Regions from separate parts of the Brevibacillus sp. SKDU10 genome, predicted to be linked through region 2. Evidence: predicted binding sites of a transcription regulator. Region 2 holds the regulator's gene; the other holds the start of a gene.
What was found. The regulator CtsR, encoded in region 2, represses protease genes until heat stress. The targets are predictions, from matches to a motif close to ATGGTCAATAAAGGTCAAACA.
Positions count from the first base shown of each region.

Region 1: the regulator CtsR is predicted to act here: its motif matches at 2,715-2,735, upstream of clpP (ATP-dependent Clp endopeptidase proteolytic subunit ClpP).

Region 1 covers NZ_LSSO01000214.1:11,123-19,538, forward strand. Annotated here, with positions in the region: gene AYJ08_RS22420 (hypothetical protein) at 56-316, shown strand; gene AYJ08_RS22425 (RNA polymerase sigma factor) at 369-986, shown strand; gene AYJ08_RS22430 (anti-sigma factor family protein) at 970-1,524, shown strand; gene AYJ08_RS22435 (polymer-forming cytoskeletal protein) at 1,524-2,651, shown strand; gene clpP (ATP-dependent Clp endopeptidase proteolytic subunit ClpP) at 2,782-3,363, shown strand; gene AYJ08_RS22445 (hypothetical protein) at 3,446-3,646, opposite strand; gene AYJ08_RS22450 (HPr family phosphocarrier protein) at 3,749-4,006, opposite strand; gene whiA (DNA-binding protein WhiA) at 4,057-5,004, opposite strand; gene AYJ08_RS22460 (gluconeogenesis factor YvcK family protein) at 5,011-6,003, opposite strand; gene rapZ (RNase adapter RapZ) at 6,097-6,978, opposite strand; gene trxB (thioredoxin-disulfide reductase) at 7,205-8,164, opposite strand; gene AYJ08_RS22475 (HEAT repeat domain-containing protein) at 8,285-8,416, opposite strand, start outside.
Region 2 covers NZ_LSSO01000212.1:510-8,925, forward strand. Annotated here, with positions in the region: gene AYJ08_RS21935 (MGDG synthase family glycosyltransferase) at 1-983, shown strand, start outside; gene AYJ08_RS21940 (HAD family hydrolase) at 1,045-1,716, shown strand; gene AYJ08_RS21945 (CtsR family transcriptional regulator) at 1,942-2,406, shown strand; gene mcsA (protein-arginine kinase activator protein McsA) at 2,484-3,020, shown strand; gene mcsB (protein-arginine kinase McsB) at 3,047-4,111, shown strand; gene AYJ08_RS21960 (ATP-dependent Clp protease ATP-binding subunit) at 4,139-6,601, shown strand; gene radA (DNA repair protein RadA) at 6,793-8,157, shown strand; gene disA (DNA integrity scanning diadenylate cyclase DisA) at 8,167-8,416, shown strand, end outside.

The DNA of each region.
Region 1 (8,416 bases), on a different contig from region 2:
TTTGTGCACAACCTGTTGATAACTTTGTGGATAAATACTAGGGAGGTCTATCAATATGGAAGAACAATTATTTCTCATTTATCAGGAATCAAATGAAGATGAATGCCTTCTAACAATCCAGCCCTATTTAACTTCAGAGGAATTAGCGGAGGCAATTAGTCGCTTAGAACATCGAGACATTACAGACTACACCATTATTAAAGGAAAAAAAATGAAGGCAAAAATGCGGGTCATGATTGACCTAACAGAAGATACTGGAAAAGATTTGAAGGAAGAAGAACCTCATAAGTCGAATGAAGAAAAGGATTTAGATTAACGAAATTTTTAAGATAAAACTTACGTACTAGTACTAGAAAGGAGGACCGAATGTGGAAGAGCAATCACGCGAAGATCTTTATGCGCTAAATCGAAAAGCTTTAGAATATATCCTGAGATTTCTAAAAGGGGATGCTAATTCCTTCCCTCTGCTTGTTGAGCTTTTTGATCAGCGCGTGCAGCGCATCGTCCTCAAAATGGTCTATTCCTATCATGATTCCCAGGACGTATGCAATGATATTTGGCTAAAAGTAGCCCAAAACCTAAATAAATTTGATCAATCCTATCCTTTCCATTCTTGGCTATACCGCTTATCCTCAAATACTTGCATTGATTTCCTTAGAAAAAAGAAGGAAATTACCATGAAGGACGACCAATTGTATCACCAAGTAAATAAACAACAAAAATCCGTTGAAACACCGGAAACCTTATTTATGAAAAAGGAGTTTTACTCCCATATTCAGGAACTGTTATATCACTTGGAGGAAGTAGATCGATTAATTGTTACTCTTCGTTTTGTGGATGAGCTAAGCTATGAAGAAATTGGCGCCATTGTAGGAATGAGCAAAAATACGGTTGGTACCCGTCTATTCCGTTCCCGGAAGTTTTTAAAAGAGTTGCTGAGCCATAAATCAATAGAAAGGAGTGTATACAATGCAACATCCGGATGAGTTTACTTTCATGATGTATGCAGACGGTGAATTAATCCAAGAGGAACATCAACAAGTGGCCAGCCATTTGCAAAGCTGCTCCGAGTGTCAAAAACTATACGCTACTTTTCTTGAAGAGCAGGCAGACCTTGTAAAAGCCATTCATTTAACAACACCTACGCTTCCACCTATCCACTTGGAAAAAAACGTTTGCGATCAAATTAATCAAATTGCATCCTTTAATCAAAACCGTCACCACCTATTTGTTCATCGTCTACGCTTTGTTTTTGGAGCATCCCTTGGTTTCTTTCTTGTCATGCTCTTAGCTGGAATCAACTGGCTAAATGACTGGAATAGCGCAATTAATTCTTTATTTCAGTGGCAATCAATCTGGAGCTCCATGTTCTGGTTAAAAGAAAAAGCAACAATGATTTTACTGATGTTTAAGAATTTCTACCTCATTGGCTTTATCTCTTCTATTTTGTTTGTTCTAGCCATTTTATTATATTCTATTCGCCTGTCCAGCAAAATGAACGCGAATAACTGGAGAACTAGATAATGAGTAAGAGAATATTCTTCCTCTCTTTCTTGCTTGTTTTTTGTTTTATCTTGGCTAGTTCTGCTTATGCTATCAATCTCCACAATGGAGAGCTCTATCAAGTAAAGTCTAATGAGGTACATCACGGGGATGTTATAACAAATGCCAGTAAAGTAGTGATTGATGGAACAATAGATGGGGACTTATATGCTTTTGCAGAAACGATCGATATAAAAGGAACTGTAACAGGAGATGTAATCTCATTTGCTTATCTTACAAACGTATCAGGGACAGTAGGCGGTAACGTACGCTCCTATTCTCAAGCACTCACTGTCTCAGGTACTGTTCAGAAGAACATATCGGCCGGTGCTGATGAGCTTCGTGTAAATCAATCTGGGAACGTGAACGGCAGTATTTTAGGTTTTGTCAATGAAATGAACATAGAAGGACGTGTTGGGAAAGAGACAAATGGGTTCTACAATCAAGCCACGATTTCAGGTTTATTAGGGGAAGGTACTTCCCTATTCCAAGTAGAATCTCTTCATCTTAAGCCTACAGCTACCATTCAGGGTGATCTTATTTATACATCATTTGAGCCTGCTCAAATTGATGCTGGAGCTAATATCAAGGGACAGCACAAGCATACTATTATTGAACCTAGACCTTCCTACGGCTCCTTTATGTTAATGATGTCTGTCTCTTCATGCTTAAGTACATTAATTTTTTGGCTACTTATCCGTTATTTCTTTGCCGGTTCTCTATACAATGTGAGCCAACAGTTGCACACTCGCCATCCTTTTAAACAATTTGGGGTCGGCTTGCTTATTTTTATCTTGGCTCCATTGCTTAGTATTGTGATGTTACTTACTGTTGTTGGTATTCCTGTAGGTTTCATTATTGCAATCGCCTACACCCTGCTGCTTATTTTAGGGAAAGTGTATGTTGGCACTTGGTTGGGACAAAAGTTAATAAGCTTTTTTCAGTGGAAAATCTCACCCTTATTTGCTGAATTTATTGGTGTATTCCTATTAGTACTTATCATCCAAATCCCTTTATTAGGCTTTTTACTCGGAATGTTGGTCAATATATATTTCTTCGGCGCGATTACAAGCTGTGTGCGTGCCAGTAACAAAAGAGCCGCACTTTAATTTTTTAGACAAGGTTTAAAATATACATTTTTTGGGTTAAATAATGGAGTAGAGTTCTGATTTTGTTTGACCTTTATTGACCAATTGTGTATGATTATTGTAAGAAAAGGGAGGAGGAACGTGAATGAATATGAATCTAATTCCAACTGTAATTGAACAAACAAATCGTGGAGAACGCGCTTACGATATCTATTCCCGTTTATTAAAAGATCGTATTATCTTTTTGGGAACACCTATTAATGATCAGGTAGCTAATAGTGTTGTAGCTCAGCTCTTATTCCTACAGGCAGAAGATCCTGACAAAGACATCAGCATCTATATAAACAGCCCTGGTGGATCAATTACAGCCGGTATGGCTATCTATGACACGATGCAATATATTAAACCAGATGTATCAACGATCTGTGTTGGATTAGCTGCATCTATGGGATCGTTCCTGCTTTGTGCCGGAGCAAAAGGAAAGCGTTATGCTTTGCCTAATAGCGAAATCATGATTCACCAACCTCTAGGTGGCGCTCAAGGTCAAGCGAGTGACATCGAAATTGCCGCAAAACGTATCATTAAAATGCGTGAACATCTAAACCGCATCTATGCTGAACGTACGGGTCAACCATACGAACGGATTGCTAAAGATACAGATCGCGACAACTTCCTGTCCGCTCAAGCTGCAAAGGAATACGGCCTGATCGACGAGGTTATCACTAGAAAATAAGGTAAGATACACATAAAGAGGGCGACCCTAGGTTGCCCTCTTTTACATATTCGTTACCATTTATCAATAGGGAATAAAGAAATTACTGTTCGTTGCCGCGTAATTCTTTATTTGTTGTATACTCTCCATCCATGGAATCAACGGTAGTCTCTTCAATCAAGCCGTTATATTCAGCCACCGTACCGCCTCCCAGCCCTTCATTGACCATACGATCAATATCCATAAAGTTCTTATCTCTGCCTTCTAGACAGCAATCTGGTAATCCCTTAGCTTTATTGGACATACGCTTCCCTCCTGGCTCAGATATTCCTAATTAGGATTTCACCATAAGCAGCAGGACATACAAGCAAAAACCAGCAATATCTGCTGGTTTAGCGTTTACATTTTATTCGTCTTTATTAATGAGACCAGCCAGTGTATCGACCGCCATTTGGGCATCATCCCCACTAGCCAAGATGGTAATCTCTGTTCCCGAGCTGATCGCCAAACTCATAATTCCCATGATGCTTTTGGCATTCACCTTTTTATTGTCTTTTTCTACGTAAATTTCAGAACGGTATCGATTTGCTTCTTGAACAAAGAATGCCGCTGGGCGGGCTTGTAACCCTGTTTTAAGTTTAACCATAACCCGTTGCTGTACCATCTTGGACCTCCCCGCTTGGAATTTTCCTTTATTTCTATTATAACATGTCCCTACGTAGAAAGACTCAGTTTTTCTCGCAGGTTATCTGCAATCTCATTTATTTTACGCAAGCGATGGTTAATTCCAGACTTGCTCACGACTCCGCTCGGAATCATCTCGCCTAATTCCTTCAAATTAATGTCAGGGTTTTGTAAGCGAAGCTCAGCTACCTCTCGTAAGCGAATGGGTAAATTCTCAAGACCGATTTCTTTTTCGATCAGTTGAATATTCTCCATTTGTTTCGTAGCGGCATTTACCGTCTTGTTGATATTGGCAATCTCACAGTTATGCAAACGATTAACTGAATTCCGCATGTCCTTAACAATACGCACGTCTTCAAAATACAACAAGGCCTGATGTGCACCAATTACACTTAAAAAGTCGGTTATTTTTTCGCCTTCCTTTATGTACATAACAAAACCTTTTTTGCGTTCAATACATTTGGCATTCAATTCATAGCGATTCGCTAAAACGGTCAACGCTTCGCAAAAATCCTGGTACGCCGAAAAAATTTCTAAATGGTAGCTAGAAGCCTCTGGATGGTTTACAGAACCCCCTGCAAGGAATGCACCTCGAAGAAACGCGCGCACGCAACATTCATTCGCCACGAGATCAGGTGAAATGCCAGGATAAAACGTTAAATTCTTATCCATAATCCGTAAATCTTCTAGGATCTCATAAGCCCGAAGTGGTATTCGCACAATATACACGTTGTTTTTTTTCAGACGCATTTTTTTACGTACTAATAATTCGGCATGAATCTGAAAAATTTGCTTAACCAACGTATAAATTCTTCGTGCAATCGCCGCATTCTCTGTAGAGATATCCAATATAAATTTTCCTGTTCCTAATTGAATGGTTCCATTCATGCGAATCAGTGCAGCAAGTTCTGCTCGATTACAGCAAGTCGAAGCTTCAATCATTGTTAACTCTTTTTTCGTGTGTGCGGCGAATGACATGTCACATCACTTCCTTTCTTGTTGCAATATAATCTGGCGAAGGATAGCCACGATCTCCTGACTTACTCGTTTCGCATCATGTCGCAAGTATAATTCCCCATAGGTAATCATAGGTTCAGCTACAATCGTCACGCCTAGCTCCTTCAGCTTATCCATATCACATAAGACTGGATACGCGCCCTTTTCCGCGTATTTAGCTAAATAATCCTCAGGTACCTGTTCAGTGTTTACTACAATCGTATCTAAAAATTCAACCCCAACATGATCATATAATGCTTTAACATGATCATAAGCTGTAAAATTATCAGTTTCACCCGGTTGAGTCATTACATTACAAATATATACTTTTGGTGCCGTTGATTCCAATATCGTCTCAAAAACACCGTTAACTAATAAATTAGGCAGGATACTTGTATATAAACTTCCTGGGCCCAAAATGATTGCATCTGCCTCTTTGATAGCATCTAAGGCTTCGATCAAAGGGCGAGCATCTACTGGGTCCAAAAAAACACGCTTGATTTTCTTTCCAGACAACGGGATTTGCGACTCTCCTGAGACGATGGTTCCGTCTTCTAATTCGGCTTTTAACAGGATGGATTGTGTAGACGATGGCAACACATCCCCGCGTACCGCTAAAACCCTGCTGAGTGCCTTCACGGCCGTGACAAAGTCACCCGTGATATCATTCATCGCGGCAAGCAACAGATTTCCTAAATTATGGCCTGCCAAGCCTGTACCCGTGTTGAATCGATATTGCATGAGCTGCTTCATTAGTGGTTCTGCGTCAGCAAGTGCTGTTAACACGTTACGAATATCTCCCGGAGGCAGCATATCCATCTCTTCACGAAGACGTCCTGAGCTGCCTCCATCATCAGCAACCGTAACAACAGCCGTGATATGAACGGCCTCTTCCTTCAAACCGCGTAACAGGACAGACAGACCTGTCCCTCCCCCTATTACAACAACTTTCAACATTTCCTCTCTTTGTTGCATGTTCATGCCTCTCCCTAATGCCATAGGTCACCTCGATTCCCTTTGTTGAGAGTTCTTTGGTGCTAAAATCCCACTTATTCTTTATTTTATCATCTTATGTTATTTATTCTTTTCGATGTCACGATGTGTAACGCGAACCTGGTAATCTTTACGGAACGTTTCTCCAATGTGCTGTGCAATAGCCACAGACCGATGCTTTCCACCCGTGCAGCCGATACCAACAACAAGCTGACTTTTGCCTTCGCGTTGATAATGAGGGATGGTAAAATTCAAGAAATCAATCAACCGAGTTAGGAATTCTTGTGTATCAGTCCACTTCATGACGTAATTAGCTACCTCGCTATCACAGCCTGTTTTTGGACGTAAATCATCTACATAATGCGGGTTTGGTAAAAAACGCACATCAAAAACTAAATCTGCATCAATCGGAATTCCATATTTAAAACCAAATGACTGAACATTAAGGGTCCATTCAGAGCTTTGCTGAGAATACTGGTTTATGATTTTATCACGAAGCTGCATTGGCTTCATTTGACTTGTATCAATGATCTGATTGGCTCTTCCTTTTAAATCCTGAAGCAGTCTTCGTTCAGCCATAATCCCCTCTAAAGGCGTACCTGTCGGGGAAAGAGGATGCCGTCTTCTCGTTTCCTTATAGCGACGAACTAAATTCTGATCGTTCGCATCCAGGAATAGAATTTGAAAGTGAATTCCTTCTCTTTCTGATAATCCATCAATAGCATCAAAAAGACTGTCAAAGAATTCACGGCCACGTAAATCAATCACAAGAGCAACCCGTTCGATCCCGCGTCCCGATTGGATAATAAGCTCCGCAAATTTAGGAATAAGGATTGGCGGCAAATTATCTACACAGAAAAAACCTAGATCCTCTAGACTTTGCACAGCTGTGGTTTTCCCCGCTCCTGACATGCCTGTAATAATGAGTAAGTTTACCGCTTTCTGTTTACTATCTTCACCCATTTTCTCGCCTCCATCCTCCTCTTAGGATACCATATGACACAGCTCCCAGTAAGAGTTTCCTTATTATTCTTGCAAAAAGTTCCAAATATTTCCGCCCAAAAAAAAGACGTGGTCTATCCGCAGACCACGCAAATCAAGGTTATATAGAAAAAGGGGGCAATTCACATTCATTAAAGTAACTGTCTTTATTTTACCCGCCTAATATTTCAGGAGTGTTACAAGCGTTTTACGATATTGTAACATCTTGTTCTTTTAGTCGCTCTTCTAGCTCTTCTACGTAGATTTGAGCGTTTTGTGCGGCAATGGAACCATCTCCAGTAGCCGTTACAACTTGACGCAGTAATTTCTCACGTACGTCACCAGCAGCAAAGATTCCTTCTACCTTTGTACGCATTAATTCATCAGTTGGAATATAGCCACTCTCATCAGTGATACCCAAATTCTTAACCGCTTCAGTCAATGGGTCCATTCCTACATAAATAAATACGCCATTTGTTGGATACTCGGTTTGCTCACCGGTTTTCACGTTTTCCAATAAAACACCTGTTACTACATTATCACCGCGAATTTCTTTCACAACAGTGTCCCAGATAACATGGATTTTCTCATTTTCAAAAGCTCGCTTCTGGATAATTTTTTGCGCACGGAATTCATCGCGACGGTGTACAATTGTTACTTTTGTTGCAAAACGAGTTAGGAAGATAGCCTCCTCAACAGCCGAGTCTCCTCCCCCGACTACAACAAGCTCCTTGTTTCGGAAAAATGCTCCATCACAAACAGCACAATAAGAAACTCCTCGACCGGAAAATTCCTTTTCACCCGGTGCACCCAGTAGACGATGCTCTGCTCCTGTAGCCACGATAATAGATTTAGCTTTGTATTCCTTATCTCCTACTACCACGGTTTTGTATGGATTACCATCACGGATTTCTTTGATGTCGCCATATTGATATTCTGCTCCGAATTTCTGCGCATGCTCAAACATTTTATTAGACAAGTCAGGTCCTAAAATGCTGGTGAATCCTGGAAAGTTCTCGATATCCTCCGTATTTGCCATTTGTCCGCCTGGAATACCGCGCTCCAGCATTAAAGTAGACATATTCGCTCGAGATGTATAGACAGCTGCCGTCATTCCGGCTGGTCCCGCCCCTGCAATAATTACGTCGTAGATTTTTTGATCGCTCATAAAGTAACTCCTCCTTGGTGGGAATTAGCCTCTTTCTATCATCAATATATAACCAATTTCTTAGTACATGGTAACGTTATAAGATAACAGATTATACTTATTATAAAATAAGAATTCTTTTTAATCAATATAAGACAAAGCCCGTAAACATTTTGTCAAAGTTGACTTAGAAACACCGTATTGTTCAGCAATGCTATTTTGCGAAATTTTATGAGTACCTTTCGATCGTTCATATAAATAATCTAATGCAGC
Region 2 (8,416 bases):
AATATATAAGTCCAACCTTCCATAAAATCTTATTGGAAAGCTATACGAATATATTAAAGCTCTCTCCAAGTGTATGGGGTAAAATTTATCATAATACAGAGAAAACCAGACTTTTTGATATGAACGTTTTTGTTAATAAGCTACTGGCAAATAATTTAAAACGATTGATTAACAGTGTAGAACCGGATGCTTTTATTGCTACGCATCCATTTGCTAGCTGTATGCTATCTGTATTAAAGGGACGTAATCAGTGGACGGAACCAATTTATACAATTATAACGGATTATACAATTCATCCATCCTGGGTAAATCATCATATTGACCATTATTTTATTGCTAGTGAACAGCTTTTTTACTTAGTTGATCTTTATCATGAAAATCGTCAAAAATTTAAACCAATGGGCATCCCGATTATGCGCAAATTTAGAGAAGAGGTTAATAAACAGGGGCTTCGTGCTAAATTTGAAATCAAGCCGGACCAAAAAGTATTAATATTGTCCGGTGGTGGATTGGGATTAGGCCCCATGGATAAAGTATTGCAAGGTCTCGATGCCTTACATATTCCTTTGAAAATTTTCGTCTTAACAGGTCTAAATGAAAAATTATATAGAAGTGTTACAAACCGTTCGTATTCTCATGATGTAGTGGCATTACAATATGTAGATAATTTTCATGAGTATTTAGAAGTAGCCGATGCGATTGTGACAAAATCAGGTGGTCTAACAACTGCTGAGGTATTAAGCAAACGTGTTCCTATGGTTATTTTTAATCCATTGCCAGGTCAAGAGGAACGAAATAGTCACTTTTTGTTAAACAATGGCTGTGCTGTCCACGCTACAGAGAGTCGAGATTTGATATACTCAATTGAGCAAGTGCTTTTAGATGAACAAAAGTCTAAAGCAATGCGACAACAAGCAGAAATGATTGCACGTCCGTTTGCCGCTTATGACATCGCTGCATTTATTAAGCAAGATATGCAGTAGATGAGTGAGTTCTGTGAAAATCGGTCACAATCATGTAACAACACGATATTGAGGTGGTAGAGTGAGCATACAGCATGCCGTTATTTTTGACATGGATGGTACTTTATTGCAGACAGAGTCTATGGCTATTCCAGGTTTTAGACGCACCTTTCAAGATTTACGAGATCGTCATCTATGGAATGGTGAACTTCCTGATGATCGTGCTATTACTAGTACCTTGGGTATGGTTCTAGACGAGATATGGGATGAAATGCTACCGGAAGCAGATGAAAAGACAAGGGAACTGGCTACGGAGTTATTAGCTAAGCATGAAGAGAAATTATTGGATGAAGGTGTTGTTTCCCTGTATCCGGGAGTGGTAGAACAACTAACAGCACTGCACGAGAAGGGAATTGCGCTTTTTGTAGCATCTAATGCCATGGACGGTTATGTCGAGGCAATATGTGAGCACTTTAACATCACGCATCTTTTTACTGATCTATACTCAGCCGGACGTTTCCAAACTGAGTCAAAAGTAGATCTAGTAGCCCTTCTTCTAAAAACATACGATATTAAGCAGGCAGTCATGGTAGGAGATCGTAAGTCAGATGTTGAGGCAGGTAAAAAAAATCATTTATGGACAATAGGCTGTGATTTTGGCTTTGCTGATTCTGGTGAGTTGAAAAACGCAGATGCAGTCATTCAAGGCTATGCGGAGTTACTTCAACAAGTACCATTTTATCAATCTAAATGAACAGGTAAAAGTGAACCACCTTTTTGAAGGTGGTTTTTTTAATTGATGCAGGTTGAAATAGACCTTTTTTGACCAAAATAAAGGAGTAAGGGAAATAAGGGTTGAAAGTAAATAAAAAAGTAATTATAATAAAAGTCAAAGATAGTCAAAGTCAAATTGACTAACTAAAAAATTAATTTTAATGCCCTTAGTTTCACTCATATTCTTAGGCAAGGAGGCGACACTTTGCGAAATATATCGGACATCATTGAGAAGCATTTAAAGAGCATACTTCAGGAGAGTCCGAATGGAGCTATTGAAATTCAGCGGAGTGATATTGCCGAAAAGTTTCAATGTGTACCGTCCCAAATTAATTACGTCATTAACACTCGTTTCTCTATTGAAAAAGGATATATTGTTGAAAGTAAACGTGGCGGTGGAGGCTTTATCCGGATTCGAAAGGCGCAAATTTTGTGTAAGGATACATTACAGGAGCTTTTGACGGAAGAAATGATTGGAGATAGTATAACTCAATCATACGGTTACTCTCTCATTGATCGATTAGTGGAAGAAAGATGGATTAGTTTACGAGAAGCCACCTTAATGAAGGTAGCCACCTCAAGACAGGTGCTGATGGTTCATACACCTTTACGAGATCAGCTAAGAGCCAGTATCTTAAAGCATATGATTACATCAATTCTCATAACATAGAAGTTACACCTTTGCAAAAAATAGAATTAACCCTAAAAGTCTGGTTGTACCGATTGACTTGTAAGGAGGTTCTTATTATGAATTGTGAAGAGTGCGGCAAACGTCCCGCAACCTTACATCTTACCAAAATCGTAAATGGTGAAAAGTCTGAGACTCACATTTGCGAGCAATGTGCCAAGGAAAAAGGCGAATATTTCTCAGGCTTTGGTAATTTTGGTCTAAATAATTTATTGGCTGGTCTATTAAATTTTGACCCAATGAACAAAGGTGTCAGCAGTCAACAGATTAACCAAAATACAGTTTCTCCGCTTACGCGTTGCGAAACATGCGGATTAACCTATACACAATTTAGCAAGAGTGGTCGTTTTGGTTGTAGTGATTGTTATAACCATTTTGGAGCTAAACTTGACCCGCTTTTTAGAAGAATTCATGGAAATACCCAGCATATGGGGAAAGTACCTGAACGTACAGGTAGCCAATTAAAGATAAAAAAGGATTTACAGCAACTAAAAACTGCTCTTCAACAGCATATTGCTACAGAGGAGTTTGAAAAGGCAGCGGAAATTAGAGACCGTATTCGTGCACTGGAACAAAAGATTGAACAATCCAAGTGAATAAATGGTGGAGGTGAACATCAAGTATGTCCCTACAGCGTTTTACCCAGCACCCATGGAGCAATTGGATGAAAGGTGAGGGTCCTGATTCTGATATTGTTATTAGTACGCGGTTGCGAATCGCTAGGAACCTACGTCAGCATCCTTTTCCACTCTTAGCTACTGACTCACAAGCAGAAGAGGTCGTACGTAAAGTAAAAGAAGTAATCGATTCGGCTTCTATGAAGAAGAAAGGCTCCTTCGAACTGTTGTCCATGGAGGACATGAAGCCTCTTGAAAAGAGAGTGCTGGTAGAAAAACATCTCATCAGCCCTAATTTGGCTGAGGAATCCAGAAAAGGTGCCGTCATTTTAAGTGAGGACGAATCCATCAGTGTATTGGTCAATGAAGAAGACCATCTACGTATTCAGGTTTTCTTGCCAGGTTTTCAATTGCGGGAAGCCTGGGAAAAAGGAAGCAAGATGGATGATATCTTCGAAAAACAAGTCAATTATGCTTTTGATGAAAAACGAGGCTATTTAACTAGTTGTCCTACAAACGTAGGTACTGGTATACGTGCTTCTGTCATGTTGCATTTACCGGCACTTGTGATGACCCAGCAGATTAATCGAATTTTGCAGGCAATTACTCAAGTAGGCTTGGTTGTTCGCGGTTTGTATGGGGAAGGAAGCGAAGCTGTTGGCAACCTCTTTCAGCTTTCCAATCAAGTGACACTTGGTATGTCGGAAGCAGATATTATCTCAAATCTATACAGCGTTGCAAGCCAAATTATTGAACAAGAGCGAGAAGCGCGTCAGTATTTGCAAGAGCATAATCGCATATCTATTGAGGATAAGATTTTTCGTTCTTATGGGATTTTGACTCATGCCAGAACGGTAGAATCAAAAGAAGCGGCTCAGCGCTTATCTGATGTACGCTTGGGAATAGATTTGGGTTATTTACAAGCATGCAGCCCATTTGTTGTAAATGAACTGTTAGTTAGCACACAACCCGGTTTTTTACAATATGATGCGGGACAGAAATTAACAGCAGAACAACGAGATGAGCGTAGAGCTTATGTCATTCGAGAACGACTAAAAGGCAATTCATAAGAGAAGAGTAATGGAGGTGCTTATACTATGATGTTTGGACGATTTACAGAGCGTGCACAAAAAGTATTAGCTTTAGCATTGGAAGAGGCAGTTCGTTTAGGTCACAAAGATATTGGAACCGAACATGTTCTTTTAGGTCTGATCCGAGAGGGAGAAGGAATTGCGGCAAAAGCACTTCAAGCACTCGGTCTCGGACTTGATAAAATTCAAAATGAAGTGGAATCTTTAATCGGTCGTGCTCCTGAACAACCGGCAAACACGACAAATTATACACCAAACTACACCCCACGAGCTAAGAAAGTAATTGAGCTGTCCATGGACGAGGCTCGCAAGCTAGGTCATACGTACGTGGGAACCGAACATATTTTGTTAGGTCTAATTCGCGAGGGAGAGGGAATTGCTGCGCGAATCATGAACAACCTAGGCATTAGCCTAAATAAAGCACGTCAACAGGTATTGCAATTATTGGGTAGCTCAGAAATGATGTCATCTCATCAGCCTTCTGGAAGCAACTCATCGGCAAACACTCCTACTTTAGATGGATTAGCACGGGACTTGACGGCTATTGCTAAAGAAGGTTCACTTGATCCGGTGATCGGTCGTCAGAAGGAAATTGAACGTGTGATTCAGGTATTGAGCAGACGGACAAAGAATAACCCAGTATTAATTGGTGAACCGGGTGTTGGTAAGACAGCGATAGCTGAGGGTCTCGCCCAAAAAATTGTTAATAATGAGATCCCAGAAACTTTGCGTGATAAACGTGTCATGACTTTAGATATGGGTACAGTGGTAGCCGGCACCAAATATCGTGGTGAATTCGAGGATCGTCTGAAAAAAATTATGGATGAAATTCGACAAGCAGGAAATATTATTTTGTTCATTGACGAGTTGCATACATTAATTGGAGCAGGTGGGGCTGAGGGAGCGATTGATGCATCCAACATTCTTAAACCAGCACTTGCTCGCGGCGAGCTACAATGTGTCGGTGCCACCACGCTGGATGAGTATCGTAAATACATTGAGAAGGATGCCGCGCTCGAACGCCGCTTCCAACCCATTCAAGTAGATGAACCGACTCCTGAAGATGCGATTAAAATCTTAAGCGGTTTACGTGATCGTTATGAAGCCCATCATCGTGTAAAAATTACAGATGAAGCTATTAAGCAAGCGGTAAAATTGTCAGATCGTTATATAACGGATCGCTTTTTGCCAGATAAAGCTATTGATTTAATTGACGAGGCAGCTTCCAAGGTTCGCTTGCAATCCTTTACCGTACCACCTAACCTAAAAGAGCTAGAAGCACGATTAGAAGAGGTTCGCAAAGAAAAGGACGCAGCCGTACAATCTCAGGAATTTGAAGAAGCTGCAGCTTTAAGAGATAAGGAACAAAAACTGCGCGAGGAGCTCGATTCCACTAAGAAGGATTGGAAAGAGAGACAAGGAAAACTAAACATGGAGGTTACTCAGGAGGATATCGCTCATGTGGTAGCTAACTGGACTGGTATTCCTGTTTTAAAATTGAAGGAAGAAGAAACACAACGTCTATTAAAAATGGAAGATATTCTACACGACCGAGTTATTGGACAGGACGAGGCTGTTAAATCAGTTGCCCGTGCAGTACGTCGCGCTCGTGCTGGCTTAAAAGATCCAAAGCGTCCAATTGGTTCGTTTATCTTCTTAGGCCCTACAGGGGTAGGTAAAACAGAATTAGCTCGTGCTGTGGCTGAAACATTATTCGGTGATGAAGATGCCATGATCCGTGTAGACATGTCTGAGTACATGGAGAAGCACACCACTGCCCGTCTAGTCGGTGCGCCTCCAGGATATGTGGGTTATGATGAAGGCGGTCAATTGACAGAAAAGGTTCGCCGTAAACCATACTCAGTTATTTTGCTAGACGAAATTGAAAAGGCACATCCAGATGTCTTTAATATTTTATTACAAGTGCTTGATGATGGAAGATTAACAGACTCTAAAGGACGGACAGTTGATTTCCGCAATACGGTAGTCATCATGACATCCAATGTGGGTGCAAGCATGATTAAGAAAAATAGCTCCCTTGGCTTTACTACAAATGATTCTGAAAAGAAATATCAAGATATGAAAGATAAAGTCATGGATGAATTGAAACGTAGCTTCCGTCCAGAGTTCCTGAACCGTATCGACGAAATTATTGTGTTCCACTCTCTAGAACAGGAGCATATTGAAAAAATCGTTACCTTGATGACCGAGGACTTGCGCAAACGCCTAGTCGAACAGGAGATTGATTTCAAACTAAGCGAAGAGGCTAAGAAAATTCTCGCTAAAGAGGGCTTTGATCCCGCCTATGGTGCACGACCTCTACGTCGAGCGATTCAACGAAATATTGAAGATCGCTTATCTGAGGAATTGCTCAAGGGAACGATCACAAAAGGAGATACCGTTCAGATTGATGCGGAAGACGGCAAATTAACGATAAAACGCTTGGAACAAGTAAAAGTAACAAAATAAACGAATCCTGAAGCAAAACATGGTATAATTTCAGGAGAAAGCAGTATGTATCCCCGAAGATGATTCGGGGATATTTTTTATACATCTAGCATAAATGTAAGGTGATATAAAAATGCTGTCCATTAGCAGGATTTAACAGTAGTTGCACGAACAACAAGTAGAATGAATTTATAGATACGGGAGTATGTTATATGTCAAAAGTAAAAACAAAGTTTGTGTGTCAGGAATGCGGGTACGAAAGTCCTAAATGGCTGGGAAAATGTCCAGGCTGTAATAATTGGAATACGATGGTTGAAGAATTAGAGCGTAAACAAGCTGGTGGTAGAGATCGTGGTATGTCCACTAAACAAAAGGCACAGCCCATCACAGAGGTCATAAGTGAGGAGGAACCAAGATTAGATACCACCTTAGGTGAATTAAACCGTGTCTTAGGTGGCGGTTTAGTTTTGGGATCGTTGGTGCTTGTTGGGGGAGATCCGGGGATCGGAAAGTCTACCTTACTTCTCCAAACTTCTTTTGCTCTTGCACATCAGAATAATAAAGTGTTGTATATCTCCGGTGAGGAGTCTGTTAAACAAATTAAAATGCGAGCTGATCGCCTTGGTGTACAAACATCAAATCTGCTAGTAGTGACGGAGACTGATTTGGAGCAGGTGGAGGAGCAAATAACGTTTGTCGACCCTGATGTGGTCATTATTGACTCAATCCAAACCATTTTTCATCCTGCTGTCACATCCGCAGCAGGGAGTGTAGCTCAGGTCCGAGAGTGTACCAGCCATCTGATGCGAATAGCAAAAAGTAAAGGTATCGCTATCTTTATTGTCGGACATGTTACAAAAGAAGGAGCAATTGCTGGACCGCGTATGCTTGAGCATATGGTTGATGCTGTTCTTTACTTTGAAGGAGATCGACATAATACCTTCCGTATTTTACGAGCGGTTAAAAATCGATTTGGTTCCACAAATGAAATGGGTATTTTTGAAATGAAAGAAAAAGGGCTAGCTGAAGTAGAAAACCCATCTGAGTTATTCTTAGCGGAACGGCCAATTGGAGTTGCTGGATCAACAGTAGTAGCAAGTATGGAAGGAACTCGACCCGTGCTTGTTGAACTACAGGCATTAGTTTCCCCAACCAGCTTTGCTACTCCTCGTCGAATGGCAACAGGGGTAGATCATCAGCGAATTGCTATGATTATGGCCGTTTTGGAGAAACGAGTAGGCTTAATGCTGCAAAATCAAGATGCCTATGTAAACGTAGCGGGTGGGGTTCGATTAGATGAGCCTGCTATTGATTTAGCGATTGCGGTAAGCATTGCTAGTAGTTTTCGAGATCATTCAACGAACCCATATGATGTAGTGATTGGAGAAATAGGTTTAACAGGCGAAGTCCGCGGTGTTTCTCGAATTGAGCAACGTATACGCGAAGCGGAAAAGCTGGGCTTTAAGCGGGTCATTATTCCAGAGAGAAGCATGCGAGGACTAGAAAAGCCTGCTGGGATTGAGGTAATTGGTGTGAAAAATGTGGAGGAAGCTTTGCAATATGCAATAAGGGGGTAGCTATATTTGATGTTGGATGCTTTGCGTTTTGTCGCTCCAGGTACGCCTTTTCGTGAGGGGCTGGAAAACGTTCTACATGCCAAAACAGGCGCTTTAATTGTTGTGGGATGTAGTCCACAGATGAAAAACATCATTGACGGTGGTTTTTATATTGACTGTGAATTTACTCCAGCCCATTTATATGAATTGGCCAAAATGGATGGAGCTATTATTGTCAGCGAGGACGCTAAGCGGATTTTATATGCCAACACACAGCTAT